2 regions of the Flavobacterium pasteuri genome follow, and region 1 is predicted to be linked to the other one. Evidence: riboswitches for the same ligand, from Rfam matches in the RefSeq annotation. Region 1 holds a riboswitch; the other holds the start of a gene.
What was found. A riboswitch is a leader RNA that binds a small molecule or an ion and turns the genes downstream of it on or off. The one in region 1 is predicted to bind S-adenosylmethionine.

Region 1 (9,682 bases):
ACGCGTCAGGATATCCAGATTCACTATGTAAGTTTGGATAGAACACCACAACTTTGGGCTGAACTGGAGAAAGATGATGTTACACTTCGTGAAGCTTGTGGAAACACCGTGAGAAATATTACGGCTAGTGAAACGGCAGGTATCGATGGGGAAGAGCCTTTTGATGTGTCGCCTTATGCGCATGCGTTGTTTCAGTTTTTCTTGAGAAACCCGGTTTGTCAAGAGATGGGACGTAAATTCAAAATGTCATTTTCGTCTTCAGATAAAGATACAGGATTGAGTTATTTGCATGATTTAGGATTTATTCCAAAAATTGTAAATGGCGAAAGAGGTTTTAAAGTAATGTTAGGTGGAGGATTAGGTTCTCAACCAAGTCATGCTGAATTATTATCGGAGTTTATTCCGGTAAACCAAATTATCCCAACAACTGAAGGTGTTTTAAGAATTTTTGATCGCTATGGCGAAAGAGCAAAACGTTTAAAAGCACGTATGAAATTCCTAATCAAAGATTTGGGAAGAGACGAGTTTTTACGATTGGTGGAGGAAGAGAAAAAAGCGTTGTCTCACCAAACAGTTGAAATCGATACGACAGCTTTTGATGGTGAAATTCCAGCTCCTTTATTGGAAGTTCCAAAAGTAGTAATCGAAGATGCAGCTGCTTTCGAAGCTTGGAAAAAATCAAATGTAATCGCGCAAAAACAAGCGGGTTATGTAGCGATTGGAATTAAAGTTTTATTAGGTGATTTTTATACTGATAAAGCTAGAGCATTGGCAGAATTAATCAAAAATTATGCGGCTAATGAATTGCGTTTTTCTTTGAGACAGGATATTTTAATTCGTCACGTAAAAGAAGAAAACCTACCATTTTTCTACCAAGAATTAGCCAAATTAGATTTTGTGGCTTTGGGTTACAATACCATTTCAGATATTACAGCTTGTCCGGGAACAGATACGTGTAATTTAGGAATTGCAAGCAGTACCGGAATCGCAGTAGAACTAGAAAGAGTTTTAGAAACAGAATATCCACAATACAGCAACAATAAGGAAATCACGATTAAAATCAGTGGTTGTATGAATGCGTGTGGACAACACAATATGGCCGAAATTGGTTTTCAGGGAATGTCTATCAATTCAGGAAAATTAGTAGCGCCAGCGTTACAAGTTTTATTAGGTGGAGGAAATTTAGGAAACGGAAACGGAAGATTTTCTGATAAAGTAATCAAAATTCCAAGCCGAAGAGGACCTGATGCATTGCGTTTCATCTTAAATGATTTTGAAACAAACGGAAACGGACAATCATTTTTGAATTATTATGATGCCAAAGGGGAAAAATATTTCTACGAATTTTTGAAACCATTAGCCGATTTGACTAATCTTACCGAAGCTGATTTTGTAGATTGGGGTAATGCTGATAATTACGTGAAAGCAGTTGGAGTAGGAGAATGTGCAGGTGTAGTAATTGATTTAGTAGCTACTTTAATATTAGAAGCTAAAGATAAAATGACTTTTGCGCAAGAAGCTTTTGATGAAGGAAAATGGGCTGATGCGATTTATTTAGCGTATGCCGGATTTGTAAATGGAGCTAAAGCATTATTACTTGCTGAAAACCAAAAAACAAATCACCATGCAGGAATTATCGATTTGTTTGACACGGTTTTCATCGAAAGCAATAAAATTGAGTTGAATTCAACGTTCAAAGATTTAGTATACCAAATCAGAGCGAATGAGCCTTCTGCGGAATTTGCACAAAAATACATTCAAGAAGGAGTTGCCTTTTTTGAAAACATAGAAAAATACAGAGCAAAAGATTTAGCTAATGCATAATACAATACAACCAAAAGTAACTTTAGTAGGCGCTGGTCCTGGCGATCCGGATTTGCTTACTCTGAAAGGAGTAAAAGCACTTGCTGAAGCGAATGTGGTTTTGTATGATGCGCTGGCCAATGATGAAATAATGATTCATGCGCCAAAAAGTGCCATAAAAATATTTGTGGGTAAACGAAAAGGTTGCCATGAATATACGCAAGACCAAATCAATCAGTTGATTGTTGATAATGCGCTTACGTACGGAAATGTCGTTCGATTAAAAGGTGGAGATCCATTTATTTTTGGACGTGGAAGCGAAGAAATAGAATTCGCAGAAAGTTTTGGAATCCCTACATTTGTAGTACCCGGAATTTCATCTTCGATTGCAGTTCCCGCTTACCAAGGAATTTCTTTGACAAAAAGAGGTGTTTCAGAAAGTTTTTGGGTAATTACAGGTACGACTTTCGACAGGAATTTGTCAAATGATGTAGCGTTAGCTGCGCAATCATCGGCAACTGTTGTGATTTTAATGGGAATGAGCAAATTATCACAAATTGTTTCTTTGTTCCAAAAAGAATCCAAAGGAGAAACTCCCGTTGCAATTATTCAAAACGGAACTACTCCACAAGAAAAAATTGGAGTTGGAACGATTGACACAATTCAAGTAGTTGTAGCTGCGAATAAATTAAGCTCGCCAGCAATAATTGTTATTGGCGAAGTGGTTAAAGAAAGTAATAAGTTGAAAGGATTTTACGAAGAATTTCTATCAAACGAAATACGATTATAATGGAAAGAAATGAATTATATCCTGTTTTTTTAAAACTACAAAACCTGAATGTGTTGATTGTAGGTGGAGGAAACGTGGGTTTAGAAAAATTATCTTTCATGTTGAAATCAAGTCCGAATGCGAATGTTGAGGTAGTTGCACCAAGGTTTTTGCCGGAATTGGAAGAATTGGTCGAAAGACATCCTTCGGTGAAATTGACTAAAGCCAAGTTCAAGAAAAAAATGTTGAAAAAACGACACATGGTAATTGCCTGTACCGATGATTTAAAAGTCAATAAACGAGTATTTGATTTGTCTCGAAAAAGATATTTGATTTGCAATATTGCTGATACACCAGATTTGTGTGATTATTATTTGGGCGGAATTGTAACCAAAGGAAATGTCAAAATTGCTATTTCAACTAATGGAAAATCACCGACAACAGCCAAAAGATTACGGGAATTTTTCGAAGAAATAATTCCGGATGATATCAATAAAATGGTTGAAAATCTAAATGAATATCGCAAGACACTAAAAGGAAATTTCGAAGAAAAAGTACAAAAAATGAACGAAATCACCGAAGCATTAAAAAATAAAGAATAAATCAGAGCAAAATAGCGAATGATATTTATCATTGAAAGCAGTAAAAATCAATCGTTAATTTGCAATTAAATAGTTTAGCATAATTACATTACATAAAGAATAAAAAAATGATTAAAACAGACATACTTATAATAGGAGCCGGACCAACAGGTTTATTCGCAGTTTTTGAAGCAGGATTGTTAAAACTGAAATGTCATATTTTAGATGCTTTGCCACAAGCAGGCGGACAATTATCTGAATTATATCCAAAAAAACCTATTTATGATATTCCAGGTTTTCCGGAAGTATTAGCCGGAGATTTAGTAGATAATTTAATGGAACAAATCAAGCAATTCGAACCAGGATTCACACTGGGAGAACGTGCAGAAACCATTGAAAAACAAGAAGACGGAAGTTTTATTGTGACTTCAAATAAAGGAAAAAAATTCCATGCTCCTGTGGTAGCAATTGCAGGTGGTTTAGGAAGTTTTGAACCAAGAAAACCATTGATTGAAGACATCGAGTTTTACGAGGATAAAGGAATTAAATACTTTATTAAAAACCCGGAAAAATTCAGAGACAAAAGAGTCGTGATTGCCGGAGGAGGAGATTCTGCTTTGGACTGGAGTATTTTCTTGTCGAATGTTGCTTCTGAGGTAACTTTGATTCACCGTAGAAACGAATTCAGAGGGGCTTTAGATTCTGTAGAAAAAGTACAGGAATTGAAGAACTCAGGAAAAATAAAAATGATTACGCCGGCAGAAGTAGTTGGCTTGAATGGAGCTGAACATTTAGAGTCAATTGATATTGAGGAAAATGGTGCACATAGAACCATTGCGACGGATTATTTTATTCCACTTTTTGGATTAACACCAAAATTAGGTCCTATCGGAGACTGGGGATTAGACATTGAAAAAAATGCCATCAAAGTAAATAATGCTTTAGATTACCAAACGAACATTCCAGGTATTTTTGCCATTGGTGACGTAAATACTTATCCGGGAAAACTGAAATTGATTCTTTGTGGTTTCCACGAAGCCACATTAATGTGTCAGGCAGCCTATCAAATCATCAATCCAGGTAAGAAATATGTATTGAAATACACTACAGTTTCTGGTGTTGACGGATTTGACGGAACCCGTAAAGAAGCTCCAAAAGCCGTGGTGAAAGCCATAGTTTAACAACATAATACAAACTAGTTAAAAAATATAGCGCTAATACTTGCAAGTATTAGCGCTATGTCTTTACTTTGCACTGTTCATATATTTATTGAAAGTTATCACGAAAGGCGGAGGGAAAGACCCAATGAAACCTTAGCAACCCTTTATCTTTAAAGAAGGTGCTACATTCTACTTTATACAGAACCAGTTTCAGTATTTAAGATAGATAACACATGAATACTCACTTAGTATTTCTCAAACCCTTTCTTGACAACATATCGATATTTAGCTTACTGAATTTATTTCAGTATCAGGAGCGAACAATTGGCGTTTTTTTGTCAATACCGTTCCCGCTTTTCGTTGCAATCTTTCTCATCCTTAAACAAGTTTAGGACGAGAAAGGATTTTCACTGCAAACGTAGTTCATCGAACTCCTATGAAAATAGTAATTAAGTGAGGTAATCGGGGCTAAAGAGCTAATATATTGAACTTTTGGAATTAATAATAAGCGCTTAATACTATAATGTTTTGCGAGAATAAAACAAAAGATGTCAACAATTCAAGAAGCTATTAAAAAAAACATACTCATACTCGATGGAGCTATGGGAACCATGTTGCAACGCTACAATTTTTCCGAAGAAGATTTTCGAGGAGAACGTTTCAAAGATTTTCCACATTCCTTAAAAGGGAACAACGATTTATTGTCATTAACGCAACCACAAGCGATTCGTGCCGTTCACGCAGCTTATTTTGAAGCAGGAGCGGATATTGTTGAAACCAATACTTTTTCTGGAACTACTATCGGAATGGCCGATTATCATCTGGAAGATTTGGTATACGAACTCAACTATGAATCAGCAAGAATTGCCCGTGAAGTAGCCGATGAATTCACAGCCAAAAATCCGGATAAACCTCGTTTTGTAGCAGGTTCAATAGGACCAACAAACAGAACGGCCAGCATGTCACCAGATGTAAATGATCCGGGATACAGAGCGGTAACTTTTGATGATTTACGTATTGCATACAAACAACAAGTAGAAGCGTTGATTGACGGAGGAAGTGATTTGCTTTTGGTAGAAACTATTTTCGACACTTTAAATGCAAAAGCGGCCCTTTTCGCTATTGAAGAAGTCAAAGACGAACGCAATATCGATATTCCAATAATGGTTTCCGGAACGATTACGGATGCATCAGGAAGAACACTTTCGGGTCAAACCGTAGAAGCTTTTTTGGTTTCGGTTTCGCATATACCATTATTGAGCGTAGGTTTCAATTGTGCTTTGGGAGCTGATTTGCTGAAACCATATCTACAGACTTTGGCACATAATACGTCATTCAATGTTTCGGCGCATCCTAATGCAGGATTACCAAATGCATTTGGTGAGTACGATGAAACACCAGAACAGATGCAAGCTTTCATCAAAGAATATTTAGACGACAATTTAGTAAATATCATAGGTGGTTGTTGCGGAACAACGCCAGAGCACATCAAGTTGATTGCTGATATCGCAAAGGAGTATAAACCTAGAGTATCAACAGCGACAATGTAACGTAGAGACGCGATGTATCGCGTCTGAGAAAAAGAAACTACAATGACACTTAATTTGTAACGTCAGCACACAAAGAAGAATAATAAAATATAAAATTCACCAATAGAAAAGTCTATTTTTTAAAGAATAAAAAATAGTTATTGTTTTTTTGATAAGAAATGTAAATTGCAATGCTTATGGATTGTTATATTTAATGATAGTTGGACGAAAGTTGCATAATAAAAGGTAATACCGATGAGCCTTTAATAGTAGAAATAGACAAGAGGATTTTTCTTGTAGACATATTACAAAACTAAAAATAAATACAATGGAAGATAGATATGAACTAGGAAGTGATTATTGGGATAATCTAGATTGTGGTTATGAAAAGAGTGAGCCTAGTAATAAGAGTAATGAAGAATTAGAAGATGAATACCAATCTATATATCATGAGAAGCAGATAATAGGGTTTAGAACAGAAATCCGTGAATTTACTGAAAGGATAGATTATTATGGGAAAATAGTGTCGTATTATAAAAGAAAATTGATTATCGATACTAAGATCTATACTTCGATGGTTGAACAGGTGAGGAATGATACTAAAGAATTGGAATCATATAAAGCCAAGATTCAAGTAGGTGGTTCTGATCAATCTTCCGCTTATTTATATAAGAGATATGGGGATGAAATACTAAAAAGATATTCAGATAGTATTGAATCATACACTAAACAAGCTGAGCTGTTTATATCCTTGACAGGTGAAAGTGAGAGAAAAATCGATTATTTTGGAAAAAAGTTAGCTGAATATAAGAAAGAATTGAAAATTAGTAGAGATTATCTAAAGAATTATAATTATGAAAATGATCTTAATTAGATATACTACAAAAATATAGCTTCCAAGCTAGCGCGAGCGTCCCGCTCGTGCCCACAAACAAAAGCAGGATAAAAGGTTTGAACAATAGAATTATAATTTGGAATGGGCACGAGCGGGACGCTCGCGCTAGCAAAGTAAGAGTTCCGTAGGAACGATATGTTTTTGTAGCAACGGCATTTATTCCGTTGAATGAAAAGGAAATAGGATTTTGGGATATTCTGTTGAATGAAAATAGTGTTGAATTGTTGAAAATCCGCGTGAGGGATAGCAGTGAAAAGCCCACAGTCTCGTCTTTTCGGACGAGACGAGGACTTGTAACGAATAGCCCGACCCTTTTGGGTCACGCCCAATATAATAAGAAACAAAAAAGCTAAACCTACACCGTTTTTGAAACCGTGCAGGATTAAATAAAACAAAAATGGCACACGCAGAAAAGAGAAGAAACCTTGTATTATCGGGATTAGAGCCTTTAATCATTACGCCGGAAAGCGTTTTTGTGAATATTGGTGAACGTACGAATGTAACAGGTTCTAGAAAATTCCTTCGATTAATCAAAGAAGAAAAATACGAAGAAGCACTTAGCATTGCAAAAGAGCAAGTAGAAGGTGGCGCACAAATCATCGATATTAATATGGATGAAGGAATGCTCGATGGCGAATATGCTATGACAAAATTCCTAAATCTAATCGCTGCCGAGCCTGATATTTCCAGAGTGCCAATTATGATTGACAGCTCGAAATGGGACATTATCGAAGCGGGTTTAAAAGTAGTGCAAGGAAAGAGTGTTGTAAACTCAATTTCTTTAAAAGAAGGGGAAGAACAATTCATTCATCATGCTAAATTGATCAAGCGCTACGGCGCTGCAGCAATTATTATGGCTTTTGATGAAACAGGACAAGCTGATAATTACGAACGAAGAGTTGAAATTTGCCAACGTTCGTATGATATTTTGGTAAACAAAGTTGGTTTTCCTCCGCAAGACATCATTTTTGATTTGAATATATTTCCAGTAGCTACTGGAATGGAAGAACACCGCTTGAACGCATTGGATTTCTTTAGAGGAACAAAATGGGTTAGAGAGAATCTTCCACATGCGCATATTAGTGGTGGTGTGAGTAATGTTTCTTTCTCGTTTAGAGGAAATGATACGGTTCGTGAAGCGATGCACTCTGTTTTCTTATATCATGCGATTCAACATGGTATGACGATGGGAATCGTGAATCCAGAAATGCTTTCTATTTACGATGAAATTCCAAAAGATCTTTTAGAACACGTTGAAGATGTAATCTTGAACAGACGCGATGATGCCACAGAAAGATTGTTGGACTTTGCCGAGAATGTAAAAGGAGATGTAAAGAGTAATGAAAAAACAGTTCAAGAATGGCGTTCGGGAACTATTCAGGAACGATTGACGCATTCGCTAGTAAAAGGAGTTGATGAATTTATAGAAATTGACGTAGAAGAAGCCAGACTTGCAGCAACAAAACCTATCGAAGTAATTGAAATCAATTTAATGGCAGGAATGAATGTCGTAGGAGATTTATTTGGTTCAGGAAAAATGTTTTTACCACAAGTGGTGAAATCAGCGCGTGTAATGAAAAAAGCAGTAGCTTATTTATTGCCATTTATTGAAGCCGAAAAAGATGGTGTTTCAAGTTTTGCAGGTCGTATATTAATGGCGACTGTAAAAGGCGATGTACACGATATTGGTAAAAATATTGTTTCGGTTGTTTTGGCTTGTAACAATTATGAGATTATTGATTTAGGTGTGATGGTTGCGCCTGAGAAAATTATCGCTGCAGCTATAGAACACAATGTTGATATTATCGGTCTAAGCGGATTGATAACACCTTCATTGGATGAAATGGTGTATTTGGCTAAAGAATTAGACAAAAGAAATATAAAAATCCCAGTGATGATTGGTGGAGCAACGACTTCGCGCGCGCATACTGCCGTGAAAATTGCACCACAGTATAGAGAAACGGTTATTCACGTAAATGATGCTTCGAGAGCCGTAACGGTTGCCGGAAATTTATTGAACAGTGAGAAAAAAATATATGCAAGTGACATCAGAGCAGAATATGATGCTTTTAGAGAGACTTTTTTGAATCGTTCGCGTGACAAAAATTTCTTAACTATTGAGCAAGCTCGTGTCAATAAATTGAAATTAGATTGGGAAAATTACAACCCAATGAAGCCTAATTTTATTGGAACAAAAACAATCGAAGTCGATTTGGATGTTTTGGTTCCGTATATTGACTGGACACCCTTTTTTAGAACATGGGAATTGTTTGGGAAATATCCAGCGATTTTAACAGATACTGTTGTTGGAGAACAAGCTACTTCAGTTTTTGCGGATGCTAAAGAAATGTTGGGCGTTATTTTGAAAGAAAAGAAACTGACAGCCAAAGGAATCTACGGAATTTTTCCAGCGAATCAAGTGAATGATGATGACATCGAATTGAGCGACGAAAGTGGAAAAGTACTAGAGAAATTCTTGACGTTGCGTCAGCAATCACAAAAAACAAAAGGTGCCCCAAATATCGCTTTATCTGATTTTATCGCTCCGAAAGACAGCGGTAAAACGGATTATATGGGAGCATTTTGTGTAACAACCGGTTTTGGTGTGGATGAATGGGCAGCTGAATTCGAAAAAGATTTAGACGATTATAATTCGATCATGGTCAAAGCATTGGCGGATCGTTTTGCAGAAGCTTTCGCAGAATATTTGCACGAAAAAATCCGTAAAGAGATTTGGGGTTACGCTGCTGATGAAAATTTATCTACCGAGGCTATGATTGAAGAGGTTTATAAAGGAATTCGTCCAGCACCGGGTTATCCGGCTTGTCCTGACCATTTAGAAAAACCTACGATTTGGAAATTACTAAATGTAGAACAAGAAATTGGAGTGACTTTAACAGAAAGTATGGCGATGTGGCCGGCTTCATCGGTTTCTGGATATTATT
Region 2 (9,682 bases), on a different contig from region 1:
TCGGCTGTGAATATGTTGGTGATAAAGATTTTCCAGTGACTGGAATGAATGAAATACATGTTGTTGAATCTGGAGATATTGTTTTTGTGGATCATCCTAAGTATTATGACAAGGCATTAAACTCTGCAGCGACTGTTGTTTTAATCAATAAAAATGTAGCTTGTCCAGATGGGAAAGGATTGTTAATTTCTGAAGATCCTTTTAGAGATTTCAATAAATTGACAAATTATTTCAAGCCATTTCAATTCTCAAATGTTTCAATAGCTACTTCAGCTTCAATAGGTGAAGGGACTCTAATACAGCCAAATACATTTATTGGAAATCATGTCGTTATAGGTAAGAATTGCTTGATCCATTCTAATGTTTCCATTTATGATTATACCGTAATAGGCGATAATGTAATGATTCATGCAGGAACTGTTCTGGGTGCTGATGCGTTCTATTATAAAAAACGTCCTGAAGGATATGATCAATTACTTTCCGGTGGAAGAGTTGTCATCAAAGATAATGTGGGAATAGGAGCGCTTTGTACGATTGACAAAGGTGTTACTGGCGATACTACTATTGGAGAAGGTACAAAAATTGACAATCAAGTACATGTTGGCCATGATACCGTTATTGGCAAAAAATGTTTAATAGCTTCACAAACCGGAATTGCGGGCTGTGTTATTATTGAAGATGAAGTTACTATTTGGGGACAAGTAGGAACCACAAGTGGTATCACAATAGGAGCAAAGGCTGTCATTCTTGGTCAAACCGGAGTTACAAAATCAGTAGAAGGTGGCAAATCATATTTTGGAACACCAATAGAAGAATCAAGAGAAAAATTGAAACAACTGGCTAATATCAAAAAGATACCAGAAATTCTTAATAAACTAAAGTAATATGTCTGCTAAAGAAATCGTTCAGAAGTTTTACAAATCAGATGCGCTAATTGACAACGAAGTCATAAAAGATTTTTTGCATCCAGAAGTTATCGTTGAATGGAACAGTAGTAAGGGATTAGTTCAATTGAATTATGATTCTTTATTAAGCCTTTCCAATGATTTGAGTAAAGCTTACGTTCGTTCAAAGGTTAGGATTAGCCATATTGTAAGTGAAAATGATACTGTTTCGGTACGATATTCTCATTTTGTAAAAACGATTGAGAATCCCAGAGAAGAAATGTTATTGGCGCATTTTATGGTTATTTGGCAAATAAAAGACAATAAACTATTTCGAGGGTATCAAATGAGTCAATTATCATAATTTAGTGTCAAAAAACTGAATACTGAATACTGATTACTGATTACTATTTTATACTTTTGCATAACAATTTTAAAAACTACATAAAAAATATATCATGAGTGTTTTAGTTAATAAAGATTCCAAAATAATTGTTCAAGGTTTTACAGGAAGCGAAGGAACTTTCCATGCTTCTCAAATGATTGAGTACGGTACTAACGTTGTTGGTGGTGTAACTCCTGGAAAAGGGGGAACTACTCACTTAGACAGACCAGTTTTTAATACTGTAAAAGATGCTGTAGAACAAGCAGGAGCTGATACAACTATCATTTTTGTTCCGCCAGCTTTTGCTGCTGATGCAATTATGGAAGCAGCAGATGCTGGAATAAAAGTAATCATTGCAATTACTGAAGGAATTCCTGTTGCTGACATGATAAAAGCAAATAGTTATGTTAAAGAAAGAAATTCTAGATTAATAGGACCTAACTGTCCAGGTGTAATCACCCCGGGTGAAGCTAAAGTTGGTATTATGCCAGGTTTTGTTTTCAAAAAAGGAACTGTTGGTATTGTTTCTAAATCGGGAACATTAACCTACGAAGCAGCTGACCAAGTTGTAAAACAAGGATTAGGAATTACTACTGCAATTGGTATTGGTGGAGACCCAATCATTGGAACAACTACAAAAGAAGCAGTTGAATTATTGATGAATGACCCAGAAACAGAATGTATCGTAATGATAGGTGAAATTGGTGGACAATTAGAAGCTGATGCTGCTCATTGGATTAAAGCTGATGGTAACCGTAAACCAGTTGTAGGTTTCATTGCAGGAGTTACTGCTCCTCCAGGACGTACAATGGGACATGCTGGTGCAATCGTTGGAGGTTCTGACGATACAGCTGAAGCTAAAAAGCAAATCATGAGAGAATGTGGAATTCACGTTGTAGATTCTCCAGCTGAAATTGGTAAAAAAGTAAAAGAAGTTTTAGGTTAATCTAAACTCTTATTAAATATTTTAAAAGCCTCACAATTTGTGGGGCTTTTTTATTATTAATTGAATTAAAGAAATATCTTTGCACTTTATTAAATATTTCTGTTTTTGCAGATTCAATTGTAATAAGAATAAACATAAACGAATGGTTTCTAATGGACCTCACGATTTTGTGGGGTATTTTTTTGTCAAAGCCAATTCAAATTAAAATAAAATAATATGTACAAAGAGTTAAAAAAATTCAAAGTTACCAATCAGTTTTCATTTACTACAGAAGATAGTTTAGCAGAAGTTTGCAACGCATCAGAAGGATCTGGAGTATTTTTAGTTTACTCTGTTGGAGATGAAAAGGAGTTAATTATGGTTGGTTCTACTGGAACTGTTCAAAACAACGGAACTTTGAAAATTAAAAATGGTGGACTGAAGGATAAAATTGTAGAAGGACACCAATTTGCTAAAACTGGAAGAAAATATTCTTGGCCAGCACAAATGAAAATTGAAGATATCAGCACACTTGAAGTGGTTTGGTATGAAACATTTAATGATAAAACTAAAGTGATTCCAACATTCGCAGAAGGGCAAGTTTTACAAAACTTCCTTGACGAAAATGGAAGACTGCCAAGATGGAATGTAGCTTTTTAATTATTTAAAGTCTACCTTTTAATATCTTAATTATAATCGCGCTACATTTTTCATGTGGCGCTTTTTTTGAATTATCTTTTTTTGGAATAAAATTAGGCTAATTTCATAAATAATTAATTACTTTTGCACCCGTTATCACGAATCCTGCAATAGGATAGCAACCTGCAACAACAAGCAAGGTGCTAAAACGATAAGCCAAATCCTTTGGAAAAAATGTTGTTTACATTCCCATATTTAGCTTTGTTTTTCGTCATAATTTTTAATTTTAAATTATTTTTATGACTTTATTTTCAAAAGAAAAAGGAAATGCCTTTGCCTTGATTCCTTTATTGGTTTTTATTTTTACTTTTTTAGGAGCAGGAATTGTTCTGAATGATTTTTATGCTTTTCCATCGCCAGTGGCAGTTGTAGTTGGTATCATAGCAGCCTTTTTACTTTTCAAATCCACTACTGATGAAAAAGTTGCTACATTGATTGCGGGATGTGGTGAAAGTAAGATCATGACCATGTGTTTAATTTATTTGCTAGCAGGAGCCTTCGCAGTAGTAAGTAAAGCAATGGGCGGTGTTGATGCTGTGGTGAATCTTGGGATAAATACTATTGATGTTGCTTATTTTCCTTTAGGGATTTTCTTGATTGCTTCTTTTTTATCAACTGCTACAGGAACATCAGTGGGTGCAATTGTAGCTATTGGCCCGATAGCTGTCGCTTTAGCTGATAAAAGCGGTGCTTCATTACCTTTAATTTCAGGCGCTTTATTAGGTGGCTCTATGTTAGGAGATAATCTTTCGATGATTTCTGATACTACCATCGCAGCAACGCAGTCATTGGGATGTGACCTAAAAGATAAGTTTAAGATTAACTTATTTATTGCTTTTCCTGCTGCAATTTTGACTATTATGGTTTTCTTTTATCTTGGTTTAAACTCAGATATTGTGACTGTTTCCATTGCAAAAAATGATTTTTCCTGGATTGCAATTGTACCTTATATATTAGTAATAGTATTGGCGGTAGTAGGTGTTAATGTATTTTCAACATTGCTTATTGGAACTTTATTGGCAGGAATCATAGGTTATTTTAGTGGTTCGTTTACGTTAATGGAGTTCACTCAAAAGATATATGAAGGCTTTACCAGTATGACTGATATTTTCTTATTGTCAATGCTTACTGGAGGTTTAGCAGCTATGGTAGATAAAGCGGGTGGAATAACGTATTTATTAGTTCAAATTAAAAAAAGAATTAAAAGTAAAAAATCAGCTCAAGCGGGAATTGGTGCTTTAGTGGGTTTTGCTAATTTAGCAATAGCGAACAACACGGTTTCTATTGTAATTACAGGACCTATTGCCAAAGAAATTAATGATGAATATGAATTGAATCCTAGAAAAACGGCTGCAATCCTGGATATTTTTTCGTGTATAATTCAAGGAGTTTTACCGTATGGCGCTCAAGTATTGCTTATATTGAGCTACGCTAACGGGAAATTAGATTTCTTTGACTTAATTAGTAATGCTTGGTACCATTTATTTTTACTAATTTTCACATTGGTGGCTATTTATATTTCGTTTTGGGACAAATGGACAAAGCGATTCTTTAAAATTTAAGAATTGAATTTTTGATTGTAATTGCTTTTGAATTTTTTTTAAAAAGGGAATTATTATATATTTGACGGGTGTAAGATAGCCCTGATAGTAGTGAAAATCCTTTTATGTGAGCGTTAGTGTTCATAAAAGATTGAAACGGATAGCAGGAATAGCTCCAAATAAAAAATAAACTAATTTTTGAATATGAAATTACTAGAAGGAAAGGTTGCCATTATTACTGGTGCAAGTCGTGGAATAGGAAAAGGAATTGCAGAAGTTTTTGCTCAACATGGTGCAAATGTTGCATTTACATATAGTTCGTCAGTGGAATCAGCTTTAGCTCTAGAAAACGAATTGAACGCTTTAGGAATTAAAGCCAAAGGATACCAATCGAATGCAGCCGATTTTAATGAAGCACAAACTTTTGTAGATGCCGTTTTAGCTGAATTTGGAACAGTTGATATTCTAATAAATAATGCAGGTATTACTAAGGACAACCTATTGATGCGTATGTCCGAAGAAGATTTTGACAAAGTGATGGATGTCAATTTGAAATCAGTTTTTAATATGACTAAAGCAATTCAACGTACTTTCTTGAAACAACGTTCTGGTTCTATAATCAATATGAGTTCAGTTGTAGGAGTGAAAGGAAATGCAGGACAAACTAATTATGCTGCTTCTAAAGCGGGAGTTATTGGTTTTTCTAAATCAGTGGCATTGGAATTAGGATCACGTAATATTCGTTGTAACGTAATTGCTCCTGGATTTATAGAAACGGAAATGACGGCAAAATTAAACGAAGATGTGGTAAAAGGATGGAGAGACGGAATCCCTTTGAAACGTGGCGGAACGACTGAGGACGTTGCTAATGCATGTCTTTTCTTTGCTTCGGATATGAGTGCGTATGTAACTGGACAGGTTATGAATGTTTGTGGAGGAATGCTTACCTAAAATAATTATAAATTATAAATGATGAATTTTAAATGATGTGAAAATTTAAAATTTAAAATTCATCATTTAAAATAAAAAAAGAATGACAACAACAACCGTTCTATTATTACTACTTTCTTTACTAATAGCTGGCGGTTTGTCATTTTTTCAATATATCTACAAAGCCAAAAACAAATCGAAAATCGGTTGGTTTTTGGCTTTTTTGCGTTTTTCATCCATCTTTGGAATTTTATTATTGTTAATTAATCCAATAGTAACTAAAAATACGCTTGAAACGGTAAAAACGCCTTTGCCCATTGTTGTTGATAATTCGAGTTCTATTTCTTTTTTGAATGCCAATGAAAAAGCATTAGAATTGTACAAAAAAATACAATCAAACTCTGATTTACAAGAGAAATTCGATTTGCAATCGTATCAGTTTTCAGATGAATTTGAACCGACTAAAACATTTGATTTTAAAGGAACTCAAACTAATATTGATGTTGTTGCCAAAAATCTAAAAAGCATTTATAAAAATGCAATCTATCCAACAGTTTTAATTACGGATGGAAACCAAACTTCGGGAAATGATTATGTCTTTAGTTTTGATACTGCGAATAAAGTATATCCTGTAATCGTTGGCGATACGACAACTTTCTTAGATTTTAAAATCAATCAACTGAATGTTAATAAATATGCTTTTCATAAGAATAAATTTCCTGTAGAAGCTTTTTTACAGTATTCAGGAACTAAAAGCATAACGGCCGATTTTATTATTTCACAAGGAAATTCGGTATTCAGCAAACAATCGATTGCCTTTTCACCTTCCAAAAAAACGGCAACCGTAAGCGTGCTTTTACCAGCTGATAAAATAGGATTACAGATTTTTAAAGCTACTATTTCATCTAAAGAAAAAGAAAAAAACACGTACAATAACACTAAGAATTTTGCGGTTGAAGTTATTGACCAAAAAACAAATATTGCTATAGTATCAGCTATAACTCATCCTGATTTAGGCGCACTAAAAAGAGCAATTGAATCAAATGTACAGCGTAAAGTAACTATCGTTAAACCTAATGATATTAATACGTTACAAGATTTTAATGTTTTAATTTTATACCAGCCAACAGCCGAATTTAAAAACATTTTTGAGAGTAATAAAGGTGTTGGAATCAATACATTTATTATTACTGGTAACAACACCGATTTTAATTTTCTGAATCAGCAACAGGATAATTTGAACTTTAAAATGAGTGGACAAAAAGAAGATTATTTGTCGGTTTTTAATGCGCAGTTTAATTTGTTTGCGGTTGATAATATTGGGTTTGAAAATTTACCGCCTTTGCAAAATGCTTTTGGAACCGTAACTACAAAAGGAGCGGTGTCCGTTTTGCTTTCATCCAAAATTAGAACAATAGATACGAATGCGCCTTTACTAGCTTTTGCAGAAAATCAAGGCAGGCGAGCCGCTTATCTTTTGGGAGAAAACAGCTGGAAATGGCGTTTGCAAACACATGTCAACAATCAATCATTTGAAAAATATGATGTTTTCATGGATAAGATTATTCAATTTTTGGCTTCTAATAATTCTAAAAAATCATTAGTGGTAGAACATGAAAGTTTCTATAATTCCGGTGAAGCCATTGAAATAACCGCGCAATATTTCAATAAGAATTATGAGTTTGATGAAAAAGCACGTTTGACTATTGCGGTAACGAATACCAAAACGAAACAAACAAAAAATTACGATTTATTAAAAGGAAATAATTCCTATAAAGTCAATCTTGACGGGCTTAAAGCGGGACCTTACGCGTTTACGGTAAAAGAATTGAATTCTAAATCGACGTATTCCAGTAGTTTTGAAATTCTTGATTTTGATATCGAAAAACAATTTGTCAATCCAGATCTGGAGAAATTGACACAATTGGCTACGCAAACACAAGGGAAAGCGTATTTTTCGGACCAAGTTGATGTGTTGATTAAATCGCTTTTGGAAAATGAGGAATATAAGGCGATACAAAAGAATATTGTTACCAAAACACCTTTGATTGATTGGATTTGGTTATTGATTTTGATTTCAATTTTGTTGGCAACCGAATGGTTTGTTCGAAAATATAACGGATTACTGTAATAAAATACAATTAAACAACATGGATTTTAGACTAAAAGTTTTCTATACCGTTGCTAATCGGTTGAGTTTCACAAAAGCTGCAACTGAATTGTTTATTACGCAACCTGCGATTTCAAAGCATATTCAGGAATTAGAAGAACAATATAAAATCAAACTTTTTGAAAGAAACGGTTCTAAAATCTCACTGACAGCTGCAGGTGAAGTCTTACTGAAGCATACCAAAAGTATTTTTGAAATATACCGTGAGATAGATTTTGATATGAGTACGCTGATAAATCAACGATCCGGATTGTTGCGATTAGGAGCTAGTACGACAATTTCTCAGTATATAATTCCGCCACTTTTAGCTCGTTTTCATCAAAAATTACAAGATGTAAAAGTAAGTTTACTAAATGGAAATACGGAACAAATAGAAAATGCTTTATTAAAACAGGAAATCGAAATAGGAATTGTTGAAGGACAATCAAAAAATAAGTCTATTAAATATACGGAGTTTTTAAAGGACGAATTAGTTTTAGTCTGTAAGAGTTCCAATCCATTAGTAAGTCGTGATGAAGTGACCCAGGAAGATCTTAAAAAAATGTATTTTTTGATGCGGGAACAAGGTTCAGGAACACTTGAAGTTATTGAACATGCGTTAAAACCATTTGAAATTAAATTATCAGAATTAAAAATAGAAATGCAATTAGGAAGTACCGAAAGCATAAAATCTTATTTGATGAACTCTGACTGTGTGGCTTTTATATCGATTCATGCTATAAAAAAAGAACTTCAAAACAATGAATTAGCTATCTTAGATATTAAAGATCTGGTAATAGAACGTTTCTTTTACGTTATTACGTTACAAGGAAAAACGGATTCGTTATCCGATTTGTTTATCCAGAATATTTCCAATCATTATAATTTAAAGTTATAGGAGATTATAATTTGCGATTGGTATATATAGATTTATCGTTCCACCTTTGTACTGTAATAATTCAACAACTTTACATTGGAAACGCATCAAAAAATAATTCAAAAAGAATCTTTTATTTTTTTTAAAGTAAATGCCACATTGCAGCAATTCATTTTTGTTGCATTACTATTGTTTTGCACTACCATTTTTGTTTCTCCGCCAATTGCTTTAGTATTAGGATTGATTGTAGCCAACCTTTTTGGGCATCCTTTTTTAGAGTTAAATCATAAAGCCACTCATTTTTTACTACAATTTTCAGTAGTTGGTTTAGGATTTGGAATGAATGTCCACAGTGCAGTTTCTGCTGGTAAAGAAGGCTTTTTGTTTACGATTATTTCTATTGTGAGCACTTTAGTTTTAGGAACTTTTTTAGGGAAATGGTTGAAAACGGAGAAGAAAACCTCTCATTTAATTTCATGCGGAACTGCAATTTGCGGAGGAAGCGCCATAGCCGCGATTGCCCCAGTAATCAAATCCAATGAAAAACAAACCTCAGTTGCTTTGGGAGTGATATTTATTCTGAATTCGGTGGCGCTATTTTTATTTCCAGCGGTAGGTGATTGGTTGGATTTATCACAAAAAGAATTTGGATTATGGAGTGCCATTGCCATCCATGATACGAGTTCAGTCGTAGGAGCCGCCAGTAAATATGGTCCGGAAGCCTTGCAAATAGCTACGACGGTAAAATTAGCCCGAGCTTTGTGGATTATTCCTGTAGCATTGATTACGGCATTTATTTTCAAAAATAAATCGGGGAAAATAAAAATCCCATATTTCATCGGATTATTCATTCTGGCCATGATTGCCAATACGTATCTGCCTCAAATGAAGAGTATAGGACCGCATTTTGTTTCAGTTGCAAAAATAGGTCTTACGGTAACTATGTTTTTAATTGGAGCAGGATTAAATAGAACTGTTCTGAAATCAGTGGGGTTAAAACCGCTGGCTCAAGGAATTTTACTTTGGGGCTTCATTGCAACCGCGACTTTGATTTCGATTATTTATCTAAAATAGTTTTATGATGAAAGGTTTTTCGTTTAATCACATGAAATTGCAATCTAATATAATCGTACAAAAGCGCAAATAATAGAAAGATTGCCGCAACAAAAAGGGTTTTCATTTCCAATAAATTATAAAGAAAACCACCTGAAATACAACCGATAAAAAAGAAAATAATAATGGATAATCTCAGGTAAATACTGGTTTTTAATTTTTTCTTTTCATCGGGTTTT

Region 2: it holds a riboswitch for S-adenosylmethionine, as region 1 does, so the genes downstream of both, ACNQF6_RS10660 (Na+/H+ antiporter NhaC family protein) here and ACNQF6_RS09820 (homocysteine S-methyltransferase family protein) in region 1, are expected to answer to the same signal.

The regions. Positions count from the first base shown of each region.
Region 1 covers NZ_JBLVPN010000005.1:278,559-288,240, forward strand. Annotated here, with positions in the region: gene ACNQF6_RS09800 (nitrite reductase) at 1-1,824, shown strand, start outside; gene cobA (uroporphyrinogen-III C-methyltransferase) at 1,817-2,593, shown strand; gene ACNQF6_RS09810 (precorrin-2 dehydrogenase/sirohydrochlorin ferrochelatase family protein) at 2,593-3,174, shown strand; gene ACNQF6_RS09815 (NAD(P)/FAD-dependent oxidoreductase) at 3,282-4,334, shown strand; SAM riboswitch class I at 4,427-4,546, shown strand; gene ACNQF6_RS09820 (homocysteine S-methyltransferase family protein) at 4,862-5,863, shown strand; gene ACNQF6_RS09825 (hypothetical protein) at 6,171-6,716, shown strand; gene metH (methionine synthase) at 7,135-9,682, shown strand, end outside.
Region 2 covers NZ_JBLVPN010000006.1:134,969-144,650, reverse strand. Annotated here, with positions in the region: gene ACNQF6_RS10680 (UDP-3-O-(3-hydroxymyristoyl)glucosamine N-acyltransferase) at 1-884, shown strand, start outside; gene ACNQF6_RS10675 (nuclear transport factor 2 family protein) at 886-1,248, shown strand; gene sucD (succinate--CoA ligase subunit alpha) at 1,343-2,215, shown strand; gene ACNQF6_RS10665 (hypothetical protein) at 2,432-2,854, shown strand; SAM-I-IV-variant riboswitch at 2,982-3,078, shown strand; gene ACNQF6_RS10660 (Na+/H+ antiporter NhaC family protein) at 3,133-4,455, shown strand; gene fabG (3-oxoacyl-[acyl-carrier-protein] reductase) at 4,639-5,385, shown strand; gene ACNQF6_RS10650 (hypothetical protein) at 5,468-7,495, shown strand; gene ACNQF6_RS10645 (LysR family transcriptional regulator) at 7,515-8,411, shown strand; gene ACNQF6_RS10640 (YeiH family protein) at 8,487-9,464, shown strand; gene ACNQF6_RS10635 (YoaK family protein) at 9,448-9,682, opposite strand, start outside.